Regions from separate parts of the Ihubacter massiliensis genome, predicted to be linked through region 3. Evidence: riboswitches for the same ligand, from Rfam matches in the RefSeq annotation. Region 3 holds a riboswitch; each other region holds the start of a gene.
What was found. Region 3 has a riboswitch for molybdenum cofactor ahead of NIA71_RS16520 (substrate-binding domain-containing protein). Riboswitches for the same ligand answer to the same signal wherever they lie in the genome.
Positions count from the first base shown of each region.

Region 1: another riboswitch for molybdenum cofactor. It lies ahead of NIA71_RS06135 (fibronectin type III domain-containing protein); the one in region 3 lies ahead of NIA71_RS16520 (substrate-binding domain-containing protein).
Region 2: another riboswitch for molybdenum cofactor. It lies ahead of NIA71_RS12155 (molybdopterin-dependent oxidoreductase); the one in region 3 lies ahead of NIA71_RS16520 (substrate-binding domain-containing protein).
Region 4: another riboswitch for molybdenum cofactor. It lies ahead of NIA71_RS09190 (molybdopterin-dependent oxidoreductase); the one in region 3 lies ahead of NIA71_RS16520 (substrate-binding domain-containing protein).

Region 1 covers NZ_JAMXVH010000001.1:1,333,489-1,337,687, forward strand. The annotation lists gene NIA71_RS06130 (Ig-like domain-containing protein) at 1-602, opposite strand, end outside; gene NIA71_RS06135 (fibronectin type III domain-containing protein) at 725-2,239, opposite strand; molybdenum cofactor riboswitch at 2,417-2,537, opposite strand; gene NIA71_RS06140 (sulfurtransferase TusA family protein) at 2,983-3,249, shown strand; gene NIA71_RS06145 (LysR family transcriptional regulator) at 3,205-4,104, opposite strand.
Region 2 covers NZ_JAMXVH010000001.1:2,604,430-2,608,628, reverse strand. The annotation lists gene NIA71_RS12155 (molybdopterin-dependent oxidoreductase) at 1-2,653, opposite strand, end outside; molybdenum cofactor riboswitch at 2,733-2,860, opposite strand; gene NIA71_RS12150 (radical SAM protein) at 3,184-4,199, shown strand, end outside.
Region 3 covers NZ_JAMXVH010000001.1:3,603,234-3,607,432, reverse strand. The annotation lists gene mobB (molybdopterin-guanine dinucleotide biosynthesis protein B) at 1-188, opposite strand, end outside; gene NIA71_RS16530 (ABC transporter ATP-binding protein) at 201-905, opposite strand; gene NIA71_RS16525 (ABC transporter permease) at 916-1,611, opposite strand; gene NIA71_RS16520 (substrate-binding domain-containing protein) at 1,690-2,571, opposite strand; molybdenum cofactor riboswitch at 2,663-2,792, opposite strand; gene NIA71_RS16515 (HesA/MoeB/ThiF family protein) at 2,944-3,633, opposite strand; gene NIA71_RS16510 (NlpC/P60 family protein) at 3,630-4,199, opposite strand, start outside.
Region 4 covers NZ_JAMXVH010000001.1:1,961,044-1,965,242, reverse strand. The annotation lists gene NIA71_RS09200 (PD-(D/E)XK nuclease family protein) at 1-899, shown strand, start outside; gene NIA71_RS09195 (nitroreductase family protein) at 911-1,699, shown strand; molybdenum cofactor riboswitch at 1,877-1,999, shown strand; gene NIA71_RS09190 (molybdopterin-dependent oxidoreductase) at 2,209-4,199, shown strand, end outside.

The sequences.
Region 1 (4,199 bases), 2.3 Mb from region 3:
TTCGCAGACTGGAAATTATTGATTCCTGCACTTAACGTAAAGGTAAAGTCGCAGGAAGTATTTGCCGTCAAGGCAACAGGATCATTGATTATATTATCGTATCCTTCCGCAGTCAACACACCCCCTGTAATATTATCCGGCGTAACCATCAGCATGGTATTTCCGCCAGTTCCCTGGTATCCATATGTGGTTGACTCCTCTACGGTCACCGTAATGCTGTCGGTTGCCAGGATTGTACCCGTACAATCGCCGCTAGGTCCTGTTCCTGTTCCTCCTGGGGCCTCACCTTCTCTCAGCGTTGCGGTCAGTGTTGTGGTTCCTTTTGCAACAGGCGTAATATTGCCCTTGTGAATACCAATTGTCGCAACATCTTTATTGCTGCTTGTCCAGTCAATATGCACAGTTGTCCCCGCTGGCTGCGTGATATCTGCTGCTGCCCGCGGATTCGTTCCGGTCAATATGGTCCCTGGGTTTTGAATTGCTACGTCATACCCAGCTACAACGGATTGGGCAAACGCCATCCCTGGCATCATTGCCATCACCATCATCAACGCCATTACGACGCTGACAATGATCCTCTTATTGCTTTTTGCAAGATTCATTTTTTCGTCCTCCTTTTTAAATGTAATAATAAGCTATATATAATTACTCTGCATCGCCGGATGCAAAGGAATTATCATTTGTTTAGTAGGCTAAATGGATGGGCCGGTTTACACCAAAACATTTATTTAACCTTTACAGTCTTCAATTGTGACGTCTTTCCGTATACCTTCTTACCGTCCACCACTTTATACGCGCGGACTTTGTAGTAATACCGCTTTCCTTTTTTGAGGCCCTTATCCGTATATTTGTTCTTTACTGTGATGCTTGCTTTTATATATTTGCCATTTTTGCTTGTGCTTCTATGCAATACATATTTATCCGCACCTGAAACTTTACTCCACTTTGCCGTAGCTTTTCTTTTCCCTGCCTTTACTTTCAAGGCCGGTTTGGAAGGCACCGGCCTTATTGATTTCTTTGCAGAGTAGCTGCCATAAACTTTTTGTCCATTGACAAGCCGATAAGCCCTCACTTTATATGCGTACGTCTTTCCTGTTTTCAGATTTTTTCCGACATAGCTGCGGGCAGTTGTATGTTTTACAGGCTTGTATTTCTTCGATTTTGCGTTATATCGATAGACGGTATAACCATCGGCCTTTGCAGCTTTTGACCAGGTCAGCTTTACACGATTGTAGCTGGACGAAACTGCTTTTAATGATACTTTCGCAATTACGGGAGTTACTTCCACTGGACAGGAAGCCTTCAGATTTGTTCCATCCTTTGTTACTGCCGTAATTGTCGTTTTGCCTGCTTTCATCGCTTTGACTTCACCATTGGAATCAACTACGGCAACTGCTTTGTCTGCCGAAGTCCATGTTACTGCTTTTTCTTTTACATTTTCAGGCTTAATGGCGGCCTTTAATGTTTTAGTCTGGCCTTCTTTTAAGGTTACTTTACTTCCCAGGGAAATGCTCTGTGCAAAAGCATCTGTGGAAAAATGGAAAACAATCTTTTTATCCAGCAATGTCTGTACGCCCATGCCTGACTCAAAGACCAGTACATACTGTGTATTAGCAGCTAATGCGTTAGCAGGAATCTCCAAAAATACATCGAACCCTCTGAGCGGTCCGGAACCAGTTCCCCCGCCATTGGCCAGCCTCTGATGTTTCCAGCCCTTGTAAATCTGAGTACCTGTCAGGACAACCGTGCCGTCCGTCTTCTGAATGCTCATCTTGGGAATAATATTACTAGCCATAATTTGGTCATTGCACTTGGCAGTCTGTGAACCGCCCAGGAAAAATCCAAACTTAATGGGTTGGGTCGGATTTAAAGTTCCCTGAATATAGTTGTCCCAGTATGCGCTAACGGACGTGTCGGTCATAATCGAATAGTTATAGGCATAAGAATTCACATACGGATGGCTATCATCTGCCATACCGCCGTTCTCTTTTTCTATATCTGCCCCATTGAAAAAATACTGTTTTATATTCGTTGTACCATATTGTCCAATTCTGCTATCCTTAGAATTAACGGAAGCATCTATATAGTTTACGAACATGCCCTGGTTCTGTGATGTCTGGGATAGAGCCGTATTCCCTGCTGTGTTTGCGAACGCCATTCCCGGCACCATGACCATGACCATCATCAGGGCCGTTACTACACTGACAGTGATCCTCTTTTTGCCTTTTGCAAGATTCATTTTTCATCCTCCTCGTTCAATATACGAATAAGTTGATAGAACGCCTCACATCTCGAAATGCAAAAGAAGTATCACGCACTTCACTTTAACATTTTAAATCGATAAACTTGTTGCCACAAAAATAAGGAATGCATATAAAAAATAAAACTCTTTCCTAAAAAACGGGAAAGAGTGATTTACCTCTGATACATCATTCCTTTCCAAAACACGGGAGGCAGCACCGTTTCCAGTATTACCCATCGACGCTCAACCATAGGCCAAAGCCTTTAGGTTTTCACGTTCGGAACCATCAATATTTACTTTTATAATCCAAAATTTACTAGATTCAGTTACATTGTATTATAGCTCGTATCTTTTCGCAAGTTTTTTCTTACTTCTTCGATTTTTTTCTTCATTATGAGACATGATGTGCTTTCTTTATCCCTATTATACTACAGCAAACGACAAATTTCCGTTGTCTTACCAACATTTTCTAATCTTTTATAAAAAACGTGGAAATGACGGAATCAAAGATTCCTATTTCCACATGTCGCCCGTAAGGGGGCGACTCTTTGCAAGGTACTGTTGCCGGTAACGTAGTGCGTAAAAACATCCGCTGGCTGATCCCACTGTACACCGTTGGATCTGGAAATTCTTATCAGCCTATTTTTATTTACCAGCTCGCGAATACGTTTTACTTGGCATTTACTTTTGCTTATTTTTGTTCTATGATATATAGAATCTTTGTTAAAGGAGGCGTTTATATGAAGAAACTCGATTGTTTAGGCCAAATCTGCCCCATTCCTGTCATGCGGCTGCAAAACGAACTGTCGGTCATCGGGCAGGGTGAAGAGGTTATGCTCGTAACGGATCATAGTTGTACCTGCAAATCCGTTCAAGAATTCTGCAGGGCCAAAGAACTGGTCTGTTCATGCGAGGAGGTGATGAACGGTATCTGGGAAATCACCATCCGCAGCGCTCCCGAGTCAGCAAATCATCGAGTCAAGCATTCGTTCCAGATAGGCAAATAAATCTTTTATTTGTACATCTTCCTGTTGAGATTTTGGATTTTTGATTAAATAGTAACGAAACTTAAATTCAAACTCTTCTATTTCGATAATTTCCAACTGTTTGTTATACAATTCTTTCTTTATGGACGAATATGGGAGAAAAGCTGCTCCCATCCCATTGACTACCGACTGTTTTGCCGACTCAAAGGATTCAAATTGGCAGGTCACATTCATTTGCTGCCTGGAAACTCCTTTTTGAGCGAGATACCCATCCAGCTTCTGCTGGGTTCTGTGACTGCCGCTGATCATCATCATCGGTAGTTGTTGCAATTCATCCAAGTCCATTTTCTTTCGTTTGTGCGTTCTCGGAGTCATGACCAAATGCACTGGATCAGAGAACATAAAACGGCTATATAATTCTTTATTTGCAGGAGGCCCGACGATAAATCCAATATCACCCTGACCGGCATTGATTTTTTGTTCGATCTGTGCGCTGGACATTACTTTCGTCTCCAAGCGGACTTCTTGAAATTTTTTCTGTATTTGAAACAGCGCACAAGGCAGTGCATAAGTATAAATCACATCCATGGAAAGGATATGGAAACAACGATCCTTTTTCTGCAAAAGTTCCAGTTGGTTGACCAGTGTCTGATAAACGCCCAAAATTTCCTGGGCACGCTGATATACTAGTTCACCGGCAGGAGTCATGCTCACGCCCTGATTACTCCTGTCAAGCAGCCGGCAGCCAAAGGAATTTTCCATTGACTTGATTTGCTGGCTCAGTGCGGACTGCGATACGTGAAGACGTTCGGCTGCCTTTGTAATACTTCCATTGTTAATAATTTCAATAAACATAAACAGAGTATCGATATTCATCCCTACCTCCAATCCTATCTTACACCAGGGTTATCCCATAACTATGCCCATTATTATATCACAACAATCTGAATTGTCATAAGATTTTCTAATAT
Region 2 (4,199 bases), 1.0 Mb from region 3:
GTCCAGCGGACTGGAATGCTTCGGATGCGCCGGAGGAACCAAACGGGTTGGTATTTCTCGGCGTACAGTGATGGATCAGGTTGAAGTTGTCCGGGATATCCTTGATAGTCGGGATCCCTGCGCCGGCGATGTTGCTGTGCTTCTTGACATCTTCATAATTTTCCGTCAGAGCGAAGCCTATGCAGTGGGACAATCCGCCGTAAGCCTGACCGTTAACCGCAGCAATGTTTCCGATAACGCCAACGTCGTCTACACACCAGTAACCGATACAAGTAGCCTTGCCTGTCTTGGTGTCAACTTCAACTTCTGCCATATGCAGAGCATAGGTAAAGGCAGGAGTCGGATTTCCTACGCCTGTATTCGGATCCAGATATTTCAGCGTCATATCTTCCGGATTCTGGTACTGCGTTTCATATTTGGTCGGAATGCCTTCCGCAACCATTTCATCATAGGTTCTGTAAGTGCCGTCCGGCTTTCTCATAGCGTTCATCAGTTCATCAGCAGCCATGACAACGGCTTTACTGTTCATGTAATGCTGTCTTGATGATGCGGTAGCACCGGAGTCAGGACAGAATTTGGAGTCATTCTGAATCAGCACGATGTCGTCAGGGGTTACACCCAGAGGCTTGAGAGCTTCCAAAGTGGTAACCAGAGCGCCTACATCGCCGCCCTGTCCCTGATCCTGCCAGGTGTCGTATTTGGCAAATTTGCCGTTGGGCAGTAATTCCAGAGCAACGGTACACTGGTCGAAGATACCTTCTGTTACGTTGTATCCGCCCCATGCGATACCTACGCCTCTCTTCTTTTCAGGAGTAGATTCTTTGGCAACTCTTTCTTTTACTTCCTCATAAATCGGTTTTAAGATATCCATCATCTTTTCCATCGGGTATTCACGGAAAGGATACTGGTTGATGTTGGTATCTCCAGGTCTTGCGATGTTCTTATATCTGAATTCGAACGGATCCATGCCAATCTTCTTAGCCATCATATCAACCAGCGCCTCGGATGCTGTGTATGCCTGTGGTGATCCGTAGCCTCTGTACGCAGTTCCGTAGTTGTGGTTGGTGCAGGCAACTCTTGTCAGTCCCAGACAGTTGGGAATGTTGTATGGGAAGAACATGAACTTGGCCGGTCTTGTGATCAAGTCGTCGCCCAGTTCGTTGTAGGAACCGTGGTCCATACCGCAATCCCATTCTGCTCCGACGATCTTGCCGTCCTTGTCGCAGGCCAATCTTCCGTTGGTGTAGGACGGAGCGCGCTTTCCGGACAGAGCCATGAACTCAGGATAAGTAATGGATAATGCTACCGGCATATCGTCGCATGCCATGCAGGCAATCGCTGCCATCGCATATGTAGCTGCCGCGATACCCCAGCCGAAGGTAGCGCCTGTCGGGTTTTCGATGACTCTGATCTTCTCTGCAGGAAGGCCGGTCGCCTCTGCGATATCACCGATGTTGGAGTAAATCTGCATCGCTTTGCAATGAACGGTCAGCAGGCCGTCATCGCCCCAGTAAGCCTGTACTGTATCGCCTTCGATCGGCATATGGGGCTCTCTGGATGAATAGAAGGAACCTTCTACTACATAAGGCGCCTCGTCGATCAGTTCCGGCGTATCGTGTCCTGCGCCCTTAACGTTGGGCTGTTCGGACCATACGTTGGGATGATCGTCATGTATTCTCATGGCATCCGGCATAGCTGCTTCCAGATAAGTCTTGTATTCAGGCAGCTGTTCCCAATCGATGGTAACTTTCTTTGCCGCTTCCTGGGCATGAGCCTTTGTATCGGCTACAACCAGAGCTACAACATCACCGTAGTTAAAGATCTTGTCTTCAACAAGGATTGGGTGGGACTGGCCGGTAGCCAGAGTTCTCGGTGTGAACGGCATGAATCCAAGTCTGTTGGGGCCTTTGATATCGGCCGCTGTAACAACCTTGTAAACGCCGGGCATTTTTTCTGCTTCTTCTTTATGTATAGCTTTCAGTTTTGCGTGGAAGGCGACTTTCGGCTGTACCAGTACGGCATGCAGCGTGTTCTCCGGCATCTTCAGTTCAATGTCGTCGCCGTAATCAGCAAGTCCGCATACCTTTGCCAGAGCAGCGGGACGAACCAGCGGCTGGCCGTAATATTCTTTGTTCTCCGGAAGTTTTACCATAATGTCTTCCAGAGCGCATTCGCCTCTCATAACCTTTGCAGCGTTCATGACAGCATCTACGATCTGCTTATAGCCTGTGCAGCGGCAGATGTTTCTGTTTTTCTGGAACCAGTCTCTTACCTCTTCTCTGGTCGGATCAGGGTTAGCCTGAAGCAGCGCGTAGGCCGATACAATGAATCCTGGAGTACAGAATCCGCATTGTACGGCTCCGGCATGCATAAATGCTACCTGAATCGGATGGAGATATCTGGGAGCTCCAATTCCTTCAATCGTTACTACTTCGCTGTACTCTTCGACCTTAGCGATCTTTTTCGTACAGGAACGAACTAGTTTGCCGTCCAGCATTACGGTACAAGAACCGCATACGCCGGATCCGCAGCCAACTTTTGTACCTGTGAGCCCTAAACGTCTGACAACATCAGCCAGAGTATCCTTTTCAGGATCACAGATGAACATTCGATCGGCACCATTGATGTTTAACGTCATTTTTCTCAATTTCATAATAATTTGCCTCCAATTAATTTTTCAATTGAACATACTTTAACGTTTCACATCCAATAACAAAGGCCTTTTCGTGCGTTTCGAAATGGTACACGAACCTTTCCAAACGCGGGAGGCTCATATGTTTCCACATAAACCCAACGTTTCCGCCTCCATAGCATTTTTTCAAAAGCCGTAGGAGCTCGGAAATCGGATTGTGTATTGAATTGTTACTACGGTTTTCATTTTATCAGTTCGTTCAGGGGCCTGTCAACCGCGGAAACCCTGATTTCAGTACAATCTTGCGGTCAAGCCCAGTACTAAGTAGCTATTATTTGAATTGTCTTAAATTTGTAAAAAATTTGTTACAATTTGCCGTAAAAACGGCCTCTTTTCGATCCGGCGGCGAACCTCCCCGGCGGCCTTACGGCCCGGTCCTGCAAAACATTTTCGGTCGCCCCTTGCCCATTTTGGGAATTTATAATAGAATGAAAAACAGATACTTTGTCCCCCCAACCGGTTTGGGGGAGAGTAGGAACAGGAGAAGAAACATGAAACGATTATCGGAAGTTCAAAGCATATGCCCAGTCTGTGAAAAGCCGATCAAAGCTTTTTATACAGAGCGGGAGGGCAAAGTATTCTTTGAAAAAACATGTGAAGAACATGGCGAATTTCGCGCACTGGTTTCAAACCGCACAGATGATTATCTGGATTGGATCAAAAATCCGGTTGTCAATATTCCGCCCAAAACGGCGATGACCAAGGGCAGCGGGCAGGATGAATGCCCCCTTCACTGCGGCACCTGCGAAAACCATTTGCAGACCGCCTGCTGCGTGCTGATCGATATTACCAAGCGGTGCAATCAGCATTGTCCCTTCTGCTTTGCAAGGGCGGAAATGGATTCGGAGGAACCGGGCGATCCCAGCTTAAAAGAACTGGAAGCAAAATTCGATCTGCTGGTGGAGCTGGGGGAAGAACGGCCTTTCAACATTCAGCTGTCAGGAGGGGAGCCCACTGTCCGCGACGATCTGCCCCAGATCATCCGCATGGCCAGGTCCAAAGGATTTGAATACATACAGATTAACAGCAACGGCAGGCGAATCGCCCGCGAGGCCGGGTATGCCGCGGCGCTCAAAGAGGCGGGAGCATCGGTGATTTTCATGCAGTTTGATGGAACCACCGATGAGATTTACATGCAGATGCGGGGAGAGCCTTTATTTAAAGAAAAGAAACAAGCCATCGAAAACTGCAGGAAAGCCGGTCTGCCGGTGACGCTGGTACCGACGGTCGCCAGAAACGTCAACTTGGACAACATCGGGGCAATGATGGAGTTTCTGCTGGAGAACATAGCCGTTGTCAAAGGGATCCATTTCCAACCGGTGAGCTTTTTCGGCAGGCATCCCGACCCGGACCATGAAAACCGGGTGACCATGTTCGATGTGCTCCATGAAATTGAAAACCAGTGTCCGGGCTTTCATTATGAGGATTTCTGTCCCATCGCCACCGGCCATACCCTGTGCTGCTTTTACAGTACTTATTTAAAGGAAAAAGACGGTATAACATGTAT
Region 3 (4,199 bases):
ACCCGCTGGGCCCCTGCCTGGGTGTGCTTATAGGTATCCGTCCCCGGATGATCCATGGCAAACTTCTCATAGTGAATATCCTTTACCGTTCCCACGCTGTATCCCCGCCTGCGCAGTTCTTTAATGATCTGCGTAACCGTGGTCGTTTTCCCTGTTTTTGAAAACCCTTTTACCATAATGACTCGCATCGCTATCGCTCCTTAAATCAGCAGTTCTCCTGCTATAAATTTTCTGGTCAATTCCTCCTTGGGATTTGCCAGTATCTGATCCGCCCTGCCCGTTTCGATCAGCTGCCCGCTTTTGAGGAACAAACATCGGTCGCAGGTCCTTTTGGCCTGAGCCAGGTTGTGGGTGACCAAGACAACGGTAGTTTTCTCTTCCTCGTTGATTTTTATCAGCATCTTTTCGATTTCTGCCGTGGTGGAAGGGTCGATATTTGCTGTCGGCTCATCCAGCAGCAGCAGTCTGGGGTGAAAGGACAGCGCTCTGGCTAAAGCAACTTTTTGGGTTTCTCCCCCCGACAGCTTCCAAGCCTTTTTCTTTCTCATGCCGGTTAAATCCAGCTCCTGGCAGAGCTGGGCGACTCTTTCCTCAATTTCATCTTCACCCCATCCCCGCAGCTTCAGCGGGTAGGCAATATTTTTTTCTACGGTGGTCGTAATCAAATAAGGGGTCTGGAAGACCTGAGTAATTTCATTCTTTGGAATTTGTTTTTGTCCATCGTAATAAATCCGGCCCCCGTCAGCCCGGTCCAGTCCGCCGATCAGGTTGAGCAGCGTGCTCTTTCCGGCTCCGTTAGGCCCGATGACCCCGGTCCTGCTGCCGCTGACAATGGCTCCTGCTTTCAGATCCAGCACTTTTTTTCCTTCATATGCCCGTGTCAGCTCTTCAAATCTCAGTTCCAAGCCGCACCTCCTATCTGCTTTCCCGTTCCTGAAAATTATACAATACAGCGTTTACCAAAAATGAAAGGGTCAGCAGGATAATGCCCACGGCTATGGCGCGGTCATAGTTTCCCATGCCTTTCAATTCTGAAATATAGGTGGTCATAACCCGGGTCTGTCCTTTGATATTGCCGCCGACAATCATAACGGCTCCCACTTCGGAGATGGCCCTGCCAAATCCGGTAACAACAGCCGTGGTAATGCCCACGCGCATCTCGTAAATGAGCAGTTTCATCCGGTCCAGCCGTTCCGCTCCCAGGGTCATGCCCAGGCGGTTTACTACAGGCGCCTTTTCTTTTACCAAATTGTAAGTCAGGCCGATGATGATGGGCGTCACAAGGCAGATTTGAGCGATAATCATCGCCGTCACCGTATAATTCAGCTGCAAACTTCCCAGCGGTCCTCTCCGCATCAGAATCAGAAATACCGTCAATCCCGCGATGACAGGGGGCAGGCTCATAAAGGTGTAAATTAATCTGACTACGACGCCTTTGCCTCTGAATTGGTGCGTTCCCAGGAGAATACCCAGAGGTATGCCAGCGCAAGTGGAAAACACCACAGAAAAGCAAGAAACGTAGAGAGATAGCCCTACGATTTCAAAAATTTCCCCGTCGCCGGCAAAGATCAGTTTAAAGGCTTCGATAATTCCATGTCCAATTGCATCCATAAATGATCCTTTCTCAAATCAGTCCTATTATATCAAAAAAGGACAGGATTGTCTCCCGTCCTTTGCTTATCAAATCCGTTATTTTGCGTTGGGAACGAACAGAGCCTGTCCATATTCTTCCACTCCGTATTCACCGATCAGCTTCTGTGTTGCTTCTGAAACGATCCAGTTCTGGAATGCTTTCGCACCCTCAGCGTTGATGTTTTCATTCTTTTCAGGATTTACACAGATAACGCCGTACTGGTTGTTGAGCACGCCGCTTGGGTCTTTTTCGCTGACGATCTTCAGCTGAGTGTTTTTGCCCACGTTGAGCCAGGTTGCACGATCGGAAAGGGTGTAGCCCACCATTTCATCGGTCATGGTGATTACATCGCCCATTCCAGCCGCAGCTTCGATGTACCAGTCGCCTTTCGGTTCAATCTTTGCCTTTTCCCAAATAGAAAGTTCTTTCTTGTGGGTACCGGAGTCATCTGCCCTGGATACGAACTTTTTTTTCTGGTCCTTAATGGTTGTGAAAGCCTTAATTGCGTCTTCTTTTGCGTTCTTTTCGATGGCCGCCGGATCATCCTTTGGTCCCAGTACAACAAAGTCATTGTACATAACGTCCAGTCTTCCGTCTTTGTCCGCATGGCCGCCTTCCACATATTCCTTTTCAGCAGCAGGTGAGTGTACGAGCAGTACGTCTGCTTCGCCCTTTTCGCCCATTGCCATGGCTTCGCCGGATCCTACGGATACAACGTCAACTTTGTAGCCGCTTTCCTTCTCGAATTCAGGCAGAATCGAATCTAAAAGTCCGCTGTCCTTGGTGCTGGTGGTGGTTGCCAAAATCAGCTTGGGATTGGCCGGCTCTTTGGCCGCTTCTTTGTCGTCTCCGCTGCCGCATGCACTCAGCATAGCTGCTGTGGAAAATACCATCATCAGCGCCAGCACGCATGCAAACACTCTCTTCTTACTTCTCATTTTTTCTCCTCCTCAGTAACAAAAATAATTTACCCAAAAAACAGAACAAAAAACCTTTCATTGCATTGAAATGAAAGGTTATATTCTGTATTTTGACATACATCGTATTCCTTTCCACACTGGGAGGCCGGAGAGTTTCCTCTAGGACCCTGAACGGTCAAGTGCCATGCGCCTTTTGCTGCGGACGGTTAGGCTGTATTGACTCGGAACATTTTCTATTCAGTTGTAAGGATCATTTTGGGCAATGATCCGGCCCGCTGCGTCATCTCAGCAGCCATTGGTATTTTCGCATGAAATCAACCCGTCTGTCAAGGCAAATTACCATAAAACTATCATAATTCCCCTTAGATTCAAACATCTTCCACATTCAGATCAGAATCGAATCACTTCATATTCCTGATTGAGCAGATCGATGGTCAGCAGACGATTGCGCAAAATCTGTGGTTTTCCAAGGAGCACCTTTACGGTCTCCGCCACTTGGACCGCTGCTACCATTGCAGGCGTGAAGCTTGGGTTTCCAGTTTCCTGCTCGGCACCTTTATTAGAACCAGCAGGGTAGATTTTATCAAAGAGGTCGTCCCCCGGCATGATCACCGCGGCCTGCCCATGCCAGCCGGCGATGGCACCGTGAACCAACGGGAGCTTTTGCTCCCGGCATCCTTGTTCCAAAAGACGTCTGGCCTTTATATTATCCAAAGCATCGACAACGGCATCATAACGATCCGTTATAATGCCGTCCACATTGTTCTCGTCAATATAATGACACAAAGGATGGATCTGCACCTCTGAGTTGACCATTTTAATCCTCTCCTGAGCTTCCAGGGCTTTGTAGCGTCCAAGTGTCCTTTCTGTAGAGAGAAGCTGCCTGTTCAAATTGCTGGCTGAAAAAACGTCTCCGTCCACGGCTGTGATTTGACCCACTCCCAGTCTGGCCAGACCCTCGATTACATGGCCTCCCAAGCCGCCGCAGCCAGCTACCAAAACCCAAGAGTTTCGCAGTTTCTCGTTTTCTGCCAGTGAAATTGTACCGATATTTCTCTCGTATCTATCAGCAGTCATCATTCAATGATCCTTCTTACGGCTAGAATTGGTTTATAAGTCGCCTTGCTGATTTTAATCCCGTCCGTAGGATTGCTGGCGTGGACGATCTGACCGCCTCCCATATAAAGCGCTACGTGGCCGTCATAACAGATAATATCACCTGGTTTTGCCTCGCTGTAGGATACCCCTCTTCCACAGGAGCGCTGAGCGCTGGAGGAATGGGGAAGCTTGATGCCGAATTTGGCATACACACTCATGGTAAAACCGGAACAATCGGTGCCGTTTGTCAGGCTGGAACCACCGTACACATACGGGTTGCCGACAAACTGCAAGGCATAATCCACGACTGCCTGTCCTTTATTGGTCGTAACCGGGGGTTTGGTTTCCTTATCCGGAGGAGTGGTTGGCTCCTTCTCGGGTTTTGCTGTGCTCGTCTCTTTTTCCGTATTCGCGGTCGGTTTTTCCGTTGTCTGCTTGGACGGTTTGGTATTGTCCACAGACGGCTTTATCGCTTCAGTCGCAGGCTGAGTGGCTTTGCTTGGCTCTTTTGCCGCAGCCGCTGTTGCCGGCTGGGGTGCTTTCTGTTC
Region 4 (4,199 bases), 1.6 Mb from region 3:
GCATCCCGGTGAACGATCCCGCATCCCGCTGGATGACTGTGTCAAAAGAGGAATGCGATAAAAAGATCGGGAGCATCCTTTCGCGGGAGGCGCTTTTGTACCGGGAGGGCATGCTCTCCTCCGGCAGTGAAGAGGCCTATCGAACCAAGCGGCTCCATGAGATTTGCAGTGAAATCAGCTGGGTTCTCATCGACCATGTAAGGCGGGGCAGCATCCGAACCATTGCCTTTGAACAGGCATTCGGCAGAGGAAGGAGCATTCCGCCGGTGATAGTAGAAACCAGCCAGGGAGACGTCTTTATTGAAGGTAAGATCGACCGGGTAGATCTGTTGGATGACGGCCGGGTCAAGGTCATCGATTACAAGACGGGTAATGAAACCTTCCGTGTCCATGAAGCAGAAAAGGGATTTCGCCTCCAGCTGATGCTTTATTTAAAAGCCGCCCAGCAAAAAGAGCGGGAACCTGCCGGCGTGTTCTACTTTCTCATCAGCGAACCATCTGTGAGCGCAGATGCGATCAAACCCGAGGAGCTTGGGGAGAAGGTGGAGCAGGAAGCAAAGAAAGCGTGCAAGATGGACGGGGTCATGGTGGATGATCCCCAGGTGATCCGGGACATTGCCGGAGATTTTTCCGGGTATTCGGACGTGGTTCCCATTCGCCAGACACAGAAGGGCTTTTCCGGGACCGGGGCCGGAAAACTGCTGGATGAGGAAACCTTTTTACAGCTGCAGGAAAAGGTGGATGAGACAGTGAGCGAGCTGTGCCAGGAGCTGCTTTCGGGGAACATCGCCGTAAAGCCGAAAAAATCCGGTCAGGTGAGCGCCTGCACCTATTGTAAGTACAAGGGCATCTGCCAGTTTGACCTGGCCTTTGAAGGATGCAGATATGAAATTATTTAAATGGAGGTTGAATGATGATAAAATTTGATATGGAAAAGTGTGTTGAATGCCTGAAATGTGTATCCGTATGCCCCTTTACCGTGCTGGGGGAAAAGGATGGAAGGCCCCAGCTGAGAGAGGGAAAGGCTTGTCTCAAATGTATGCACTGCGCGGCTGCATGTCCCCAAAACGCCATTTGCTGGGATGACAAACCGGCTGTACTTGACCGAACTTTGCCCGCACTTTCCCAGGGCTTTGCCGAAGACTTGGATAACCACATCCTGACCAGAAGATCCTATCGCCATTTCAAGCAGACGCCGCCCGACCGGGAGCTGGTGCGCCACGCATTGGAAATGGCAGCCTGGGCGCCCAGCGCCAAAAACCAGCATCCGGCCAAGTGGATGGTCATCGATTCCAAAGAGGTGATTGAAAAAATGATGGGGTACATATTGGACTATGTGAAAGAAACGGGAACATCTCCGGAAATCGCCAGCGAATATGAAGAGGGCAACAATGTGGTTATGGGAACAGCGCCCATACTGATTCTGTGCTATGGAAGAAATAACGCCATTAATTCGCCGGCCGATACGGCCATCGCCATGACCACTGCCGAACTGGTCCTTCAAGCTAGAGGCATCGGAACCTGCTGGGCCGGCTATTTGACAAGAATGTGCAACGCGATCCCCCAGATCCGGGAACTTCTGCCGCCGCTGCCAGACAACAACAGCTTTTACGGCGCTTTCATGGCTGGCTATCCCCAGCAGGAAGAATACTTCCATATCCCGGAACGGTTAAAACGGGAAGACATAAAATGGGTATAAAGTAGTAGAAAAAACTTTCTCAAAACAAATATCCAATTTACAATAAATGAGATTAATTCTCAAGGATTTTAAAATTAGCAACTTGATTTGCAGTAAAATCGCAAAATAGTACAAAAATAATGGTTTCTCCTGTTGACATACAGGAGAACAAACTGATAAAATGTTGTCAATGTAACAGATAAGATAGAGATCCGAGTCCCGAATTCCTTCGCTGCGGAACGCATGGAATCGGGACCAATGGGTTCACTGCGGAAACGCGTGGGCCTCCCGTGTTTGGAAAGGATGGATGATCTGGCAGCCAGGCCGAAACCGTCGGCTTTGCGGCAGTCGTTTATATGCAGCAGCCGAGCTGATTGGAATGTAGGGTTTCTTTAGCTGCGCAGTACATATGTTTTGAGGAGCAGATCGCAACCTAGACCTTTCCGCACAAATGAGCGGAGGGTCTTTATTTTTTCAGATTGTTACCAAGTTAAAACAAGTTTTATTGGAAAAATCGGAGGCAAGCTATTATGAATTTGAAGAAAATGACCCTGAACATCAACGGCGCGGACCGTATGTTCATCTGCGATCCCGAAAAGGACACGCTGGCATCCGTACTGCGTCGTCTGGGCCTGACTGGAACGAAAGTAGGCTGCGGTACCGGCGTATGCGGAGCATGCTCTGTTATTCTGGACGGAAAAGTAATCCGTTCCTGTACCAGAAAGATCAAGAATGTTAAAGAATACAGTTCCGTTATGACGATCGAAGGAATCGGAACAGTACTGAACCCGCATCCGCTCCAGTATGCATGGGTACATCTCGGAGCCGTACAGTGCGGATTCTGCGTACCTGGATTTATTGTATCTGCTTATCAGCTGCTACTGGACAATCCAAACCCGACAAGAGAAGATGTTCGTGATTGGTTCCAGAAACATAGAAATGTCTGCAGATGCACTGGTTACAAGCAGATTGTGGACGCTGTTATGGAAGCGGCTGCGATTATGCGCGGAGAAAAGACATTTGACGATATTACTTATGACTGGTCAAAGGATGTAGGCGATTTCTACGGCAAACCGCTCATCAGACCCAATGCCATGCCTAAGGCCTGCGGTGTATGCGACTACGGTGATGATGTAGAACTGCACATGCCGGAAGAAACACTCAAGGTTGAACTGGTTCAGCCAAGAAAGTACAGCCACGCGAAGATTATCAACATCGATTGCAGCGAAGCGGAAAAAATGCCTGGCGTAGTAAAGATTGTTACTGCTGAAGATGTAAAAGGTGCAAACAGACTGATGACCTATGCTTTCTCAGAAAGAACGGTTGAAATGCAGCAGGCGCATCACGTTTTGGCTGAAGATGAAATCCTTTATTATGGTGATGTTGTTGCGCTGGTATGCGCAGACACAAGAGCGCATGCAAAAGCCGCGGCAGACGCAGTAAAGGTTGAACTTGAGCCGCTGCCTGAATATATGAATTATCTGGAAGCTGTTACTCCGGACGCTGAGAAAATCCATGACTGGATGCCGGATACATACGGTAAAAACATTTACTCCGAGCTTCCTGTACTCAAGGGCGATCATGAGAAGGTTCCGGAAATCATCGGCGATGCTGCATACTCGGTAGAGGGTTCCTTCTATTCATCCAGAGAGCCGCATATGTCCATCGAAGGTGATGTTATGCAGGCATACTATGATGAAGATGACAACCTTTGCATCCACTGCAAGACGATGACCTTATACTTTGACAGAGATGAAATCGCAGAAGCGATCGGAGTTCCGGTTGAAAAACTGAGAGTTATCGAAAATCCGACCGGAGGATCTTTCGGATGGGCTATGAGTGCTCACACTTATTCCATGGTCGGCATGGCTGCCAAGGTTACCGGCATGCCTTGCTCACTGTCGATGGATTACGGTCAGTTCATGGCAGTATCCGGCAAACGTTCTCCGGCTTACTTCAACGCCAAGCTTGCCTGCGATAAGGACGGCATGTTCGTTGCCGGCGAATTTGACGCAGGACTGGACCATGGTCCGTTCTTAGAACTGGGTGACGACAAACTGACTAAGATTTCAAGATTTATGTTCTACCCGTATTACATGCCCAATGTGGTAGGTCTCTCAAGAGTAGCTGCTACAAACCACTCCTTCGGTACTGCATATAGAGGATACGGTGCTCCGCAGGCATTTACATGCTCCGAAGCGCTGGTGGACATGCTGGCTGAAAAAGCGGGAATCGATCCGTTTGAAATCAGATATAAGAATATCGCAAGACCGGGACAGGACAATCTGAACCAGTATCCGTTCCTCCATTATCCAATGGAAGAAATGATGGATAAATTAAAACCGATGTATGAGGAAGCTGTTGCAAAGGCGAAAGCTGAATCAACAGACGAAATCAAGAAGGGTGTCGGTATCGCCTGGGGCGGATATAACGTAGGCCTGGGTGCGGTTGACGAAGCCCATGTTGCCATCGAGCTGATGCCTGGAGACAGACCGAAGTTCAGAAAATACGATACATGGCA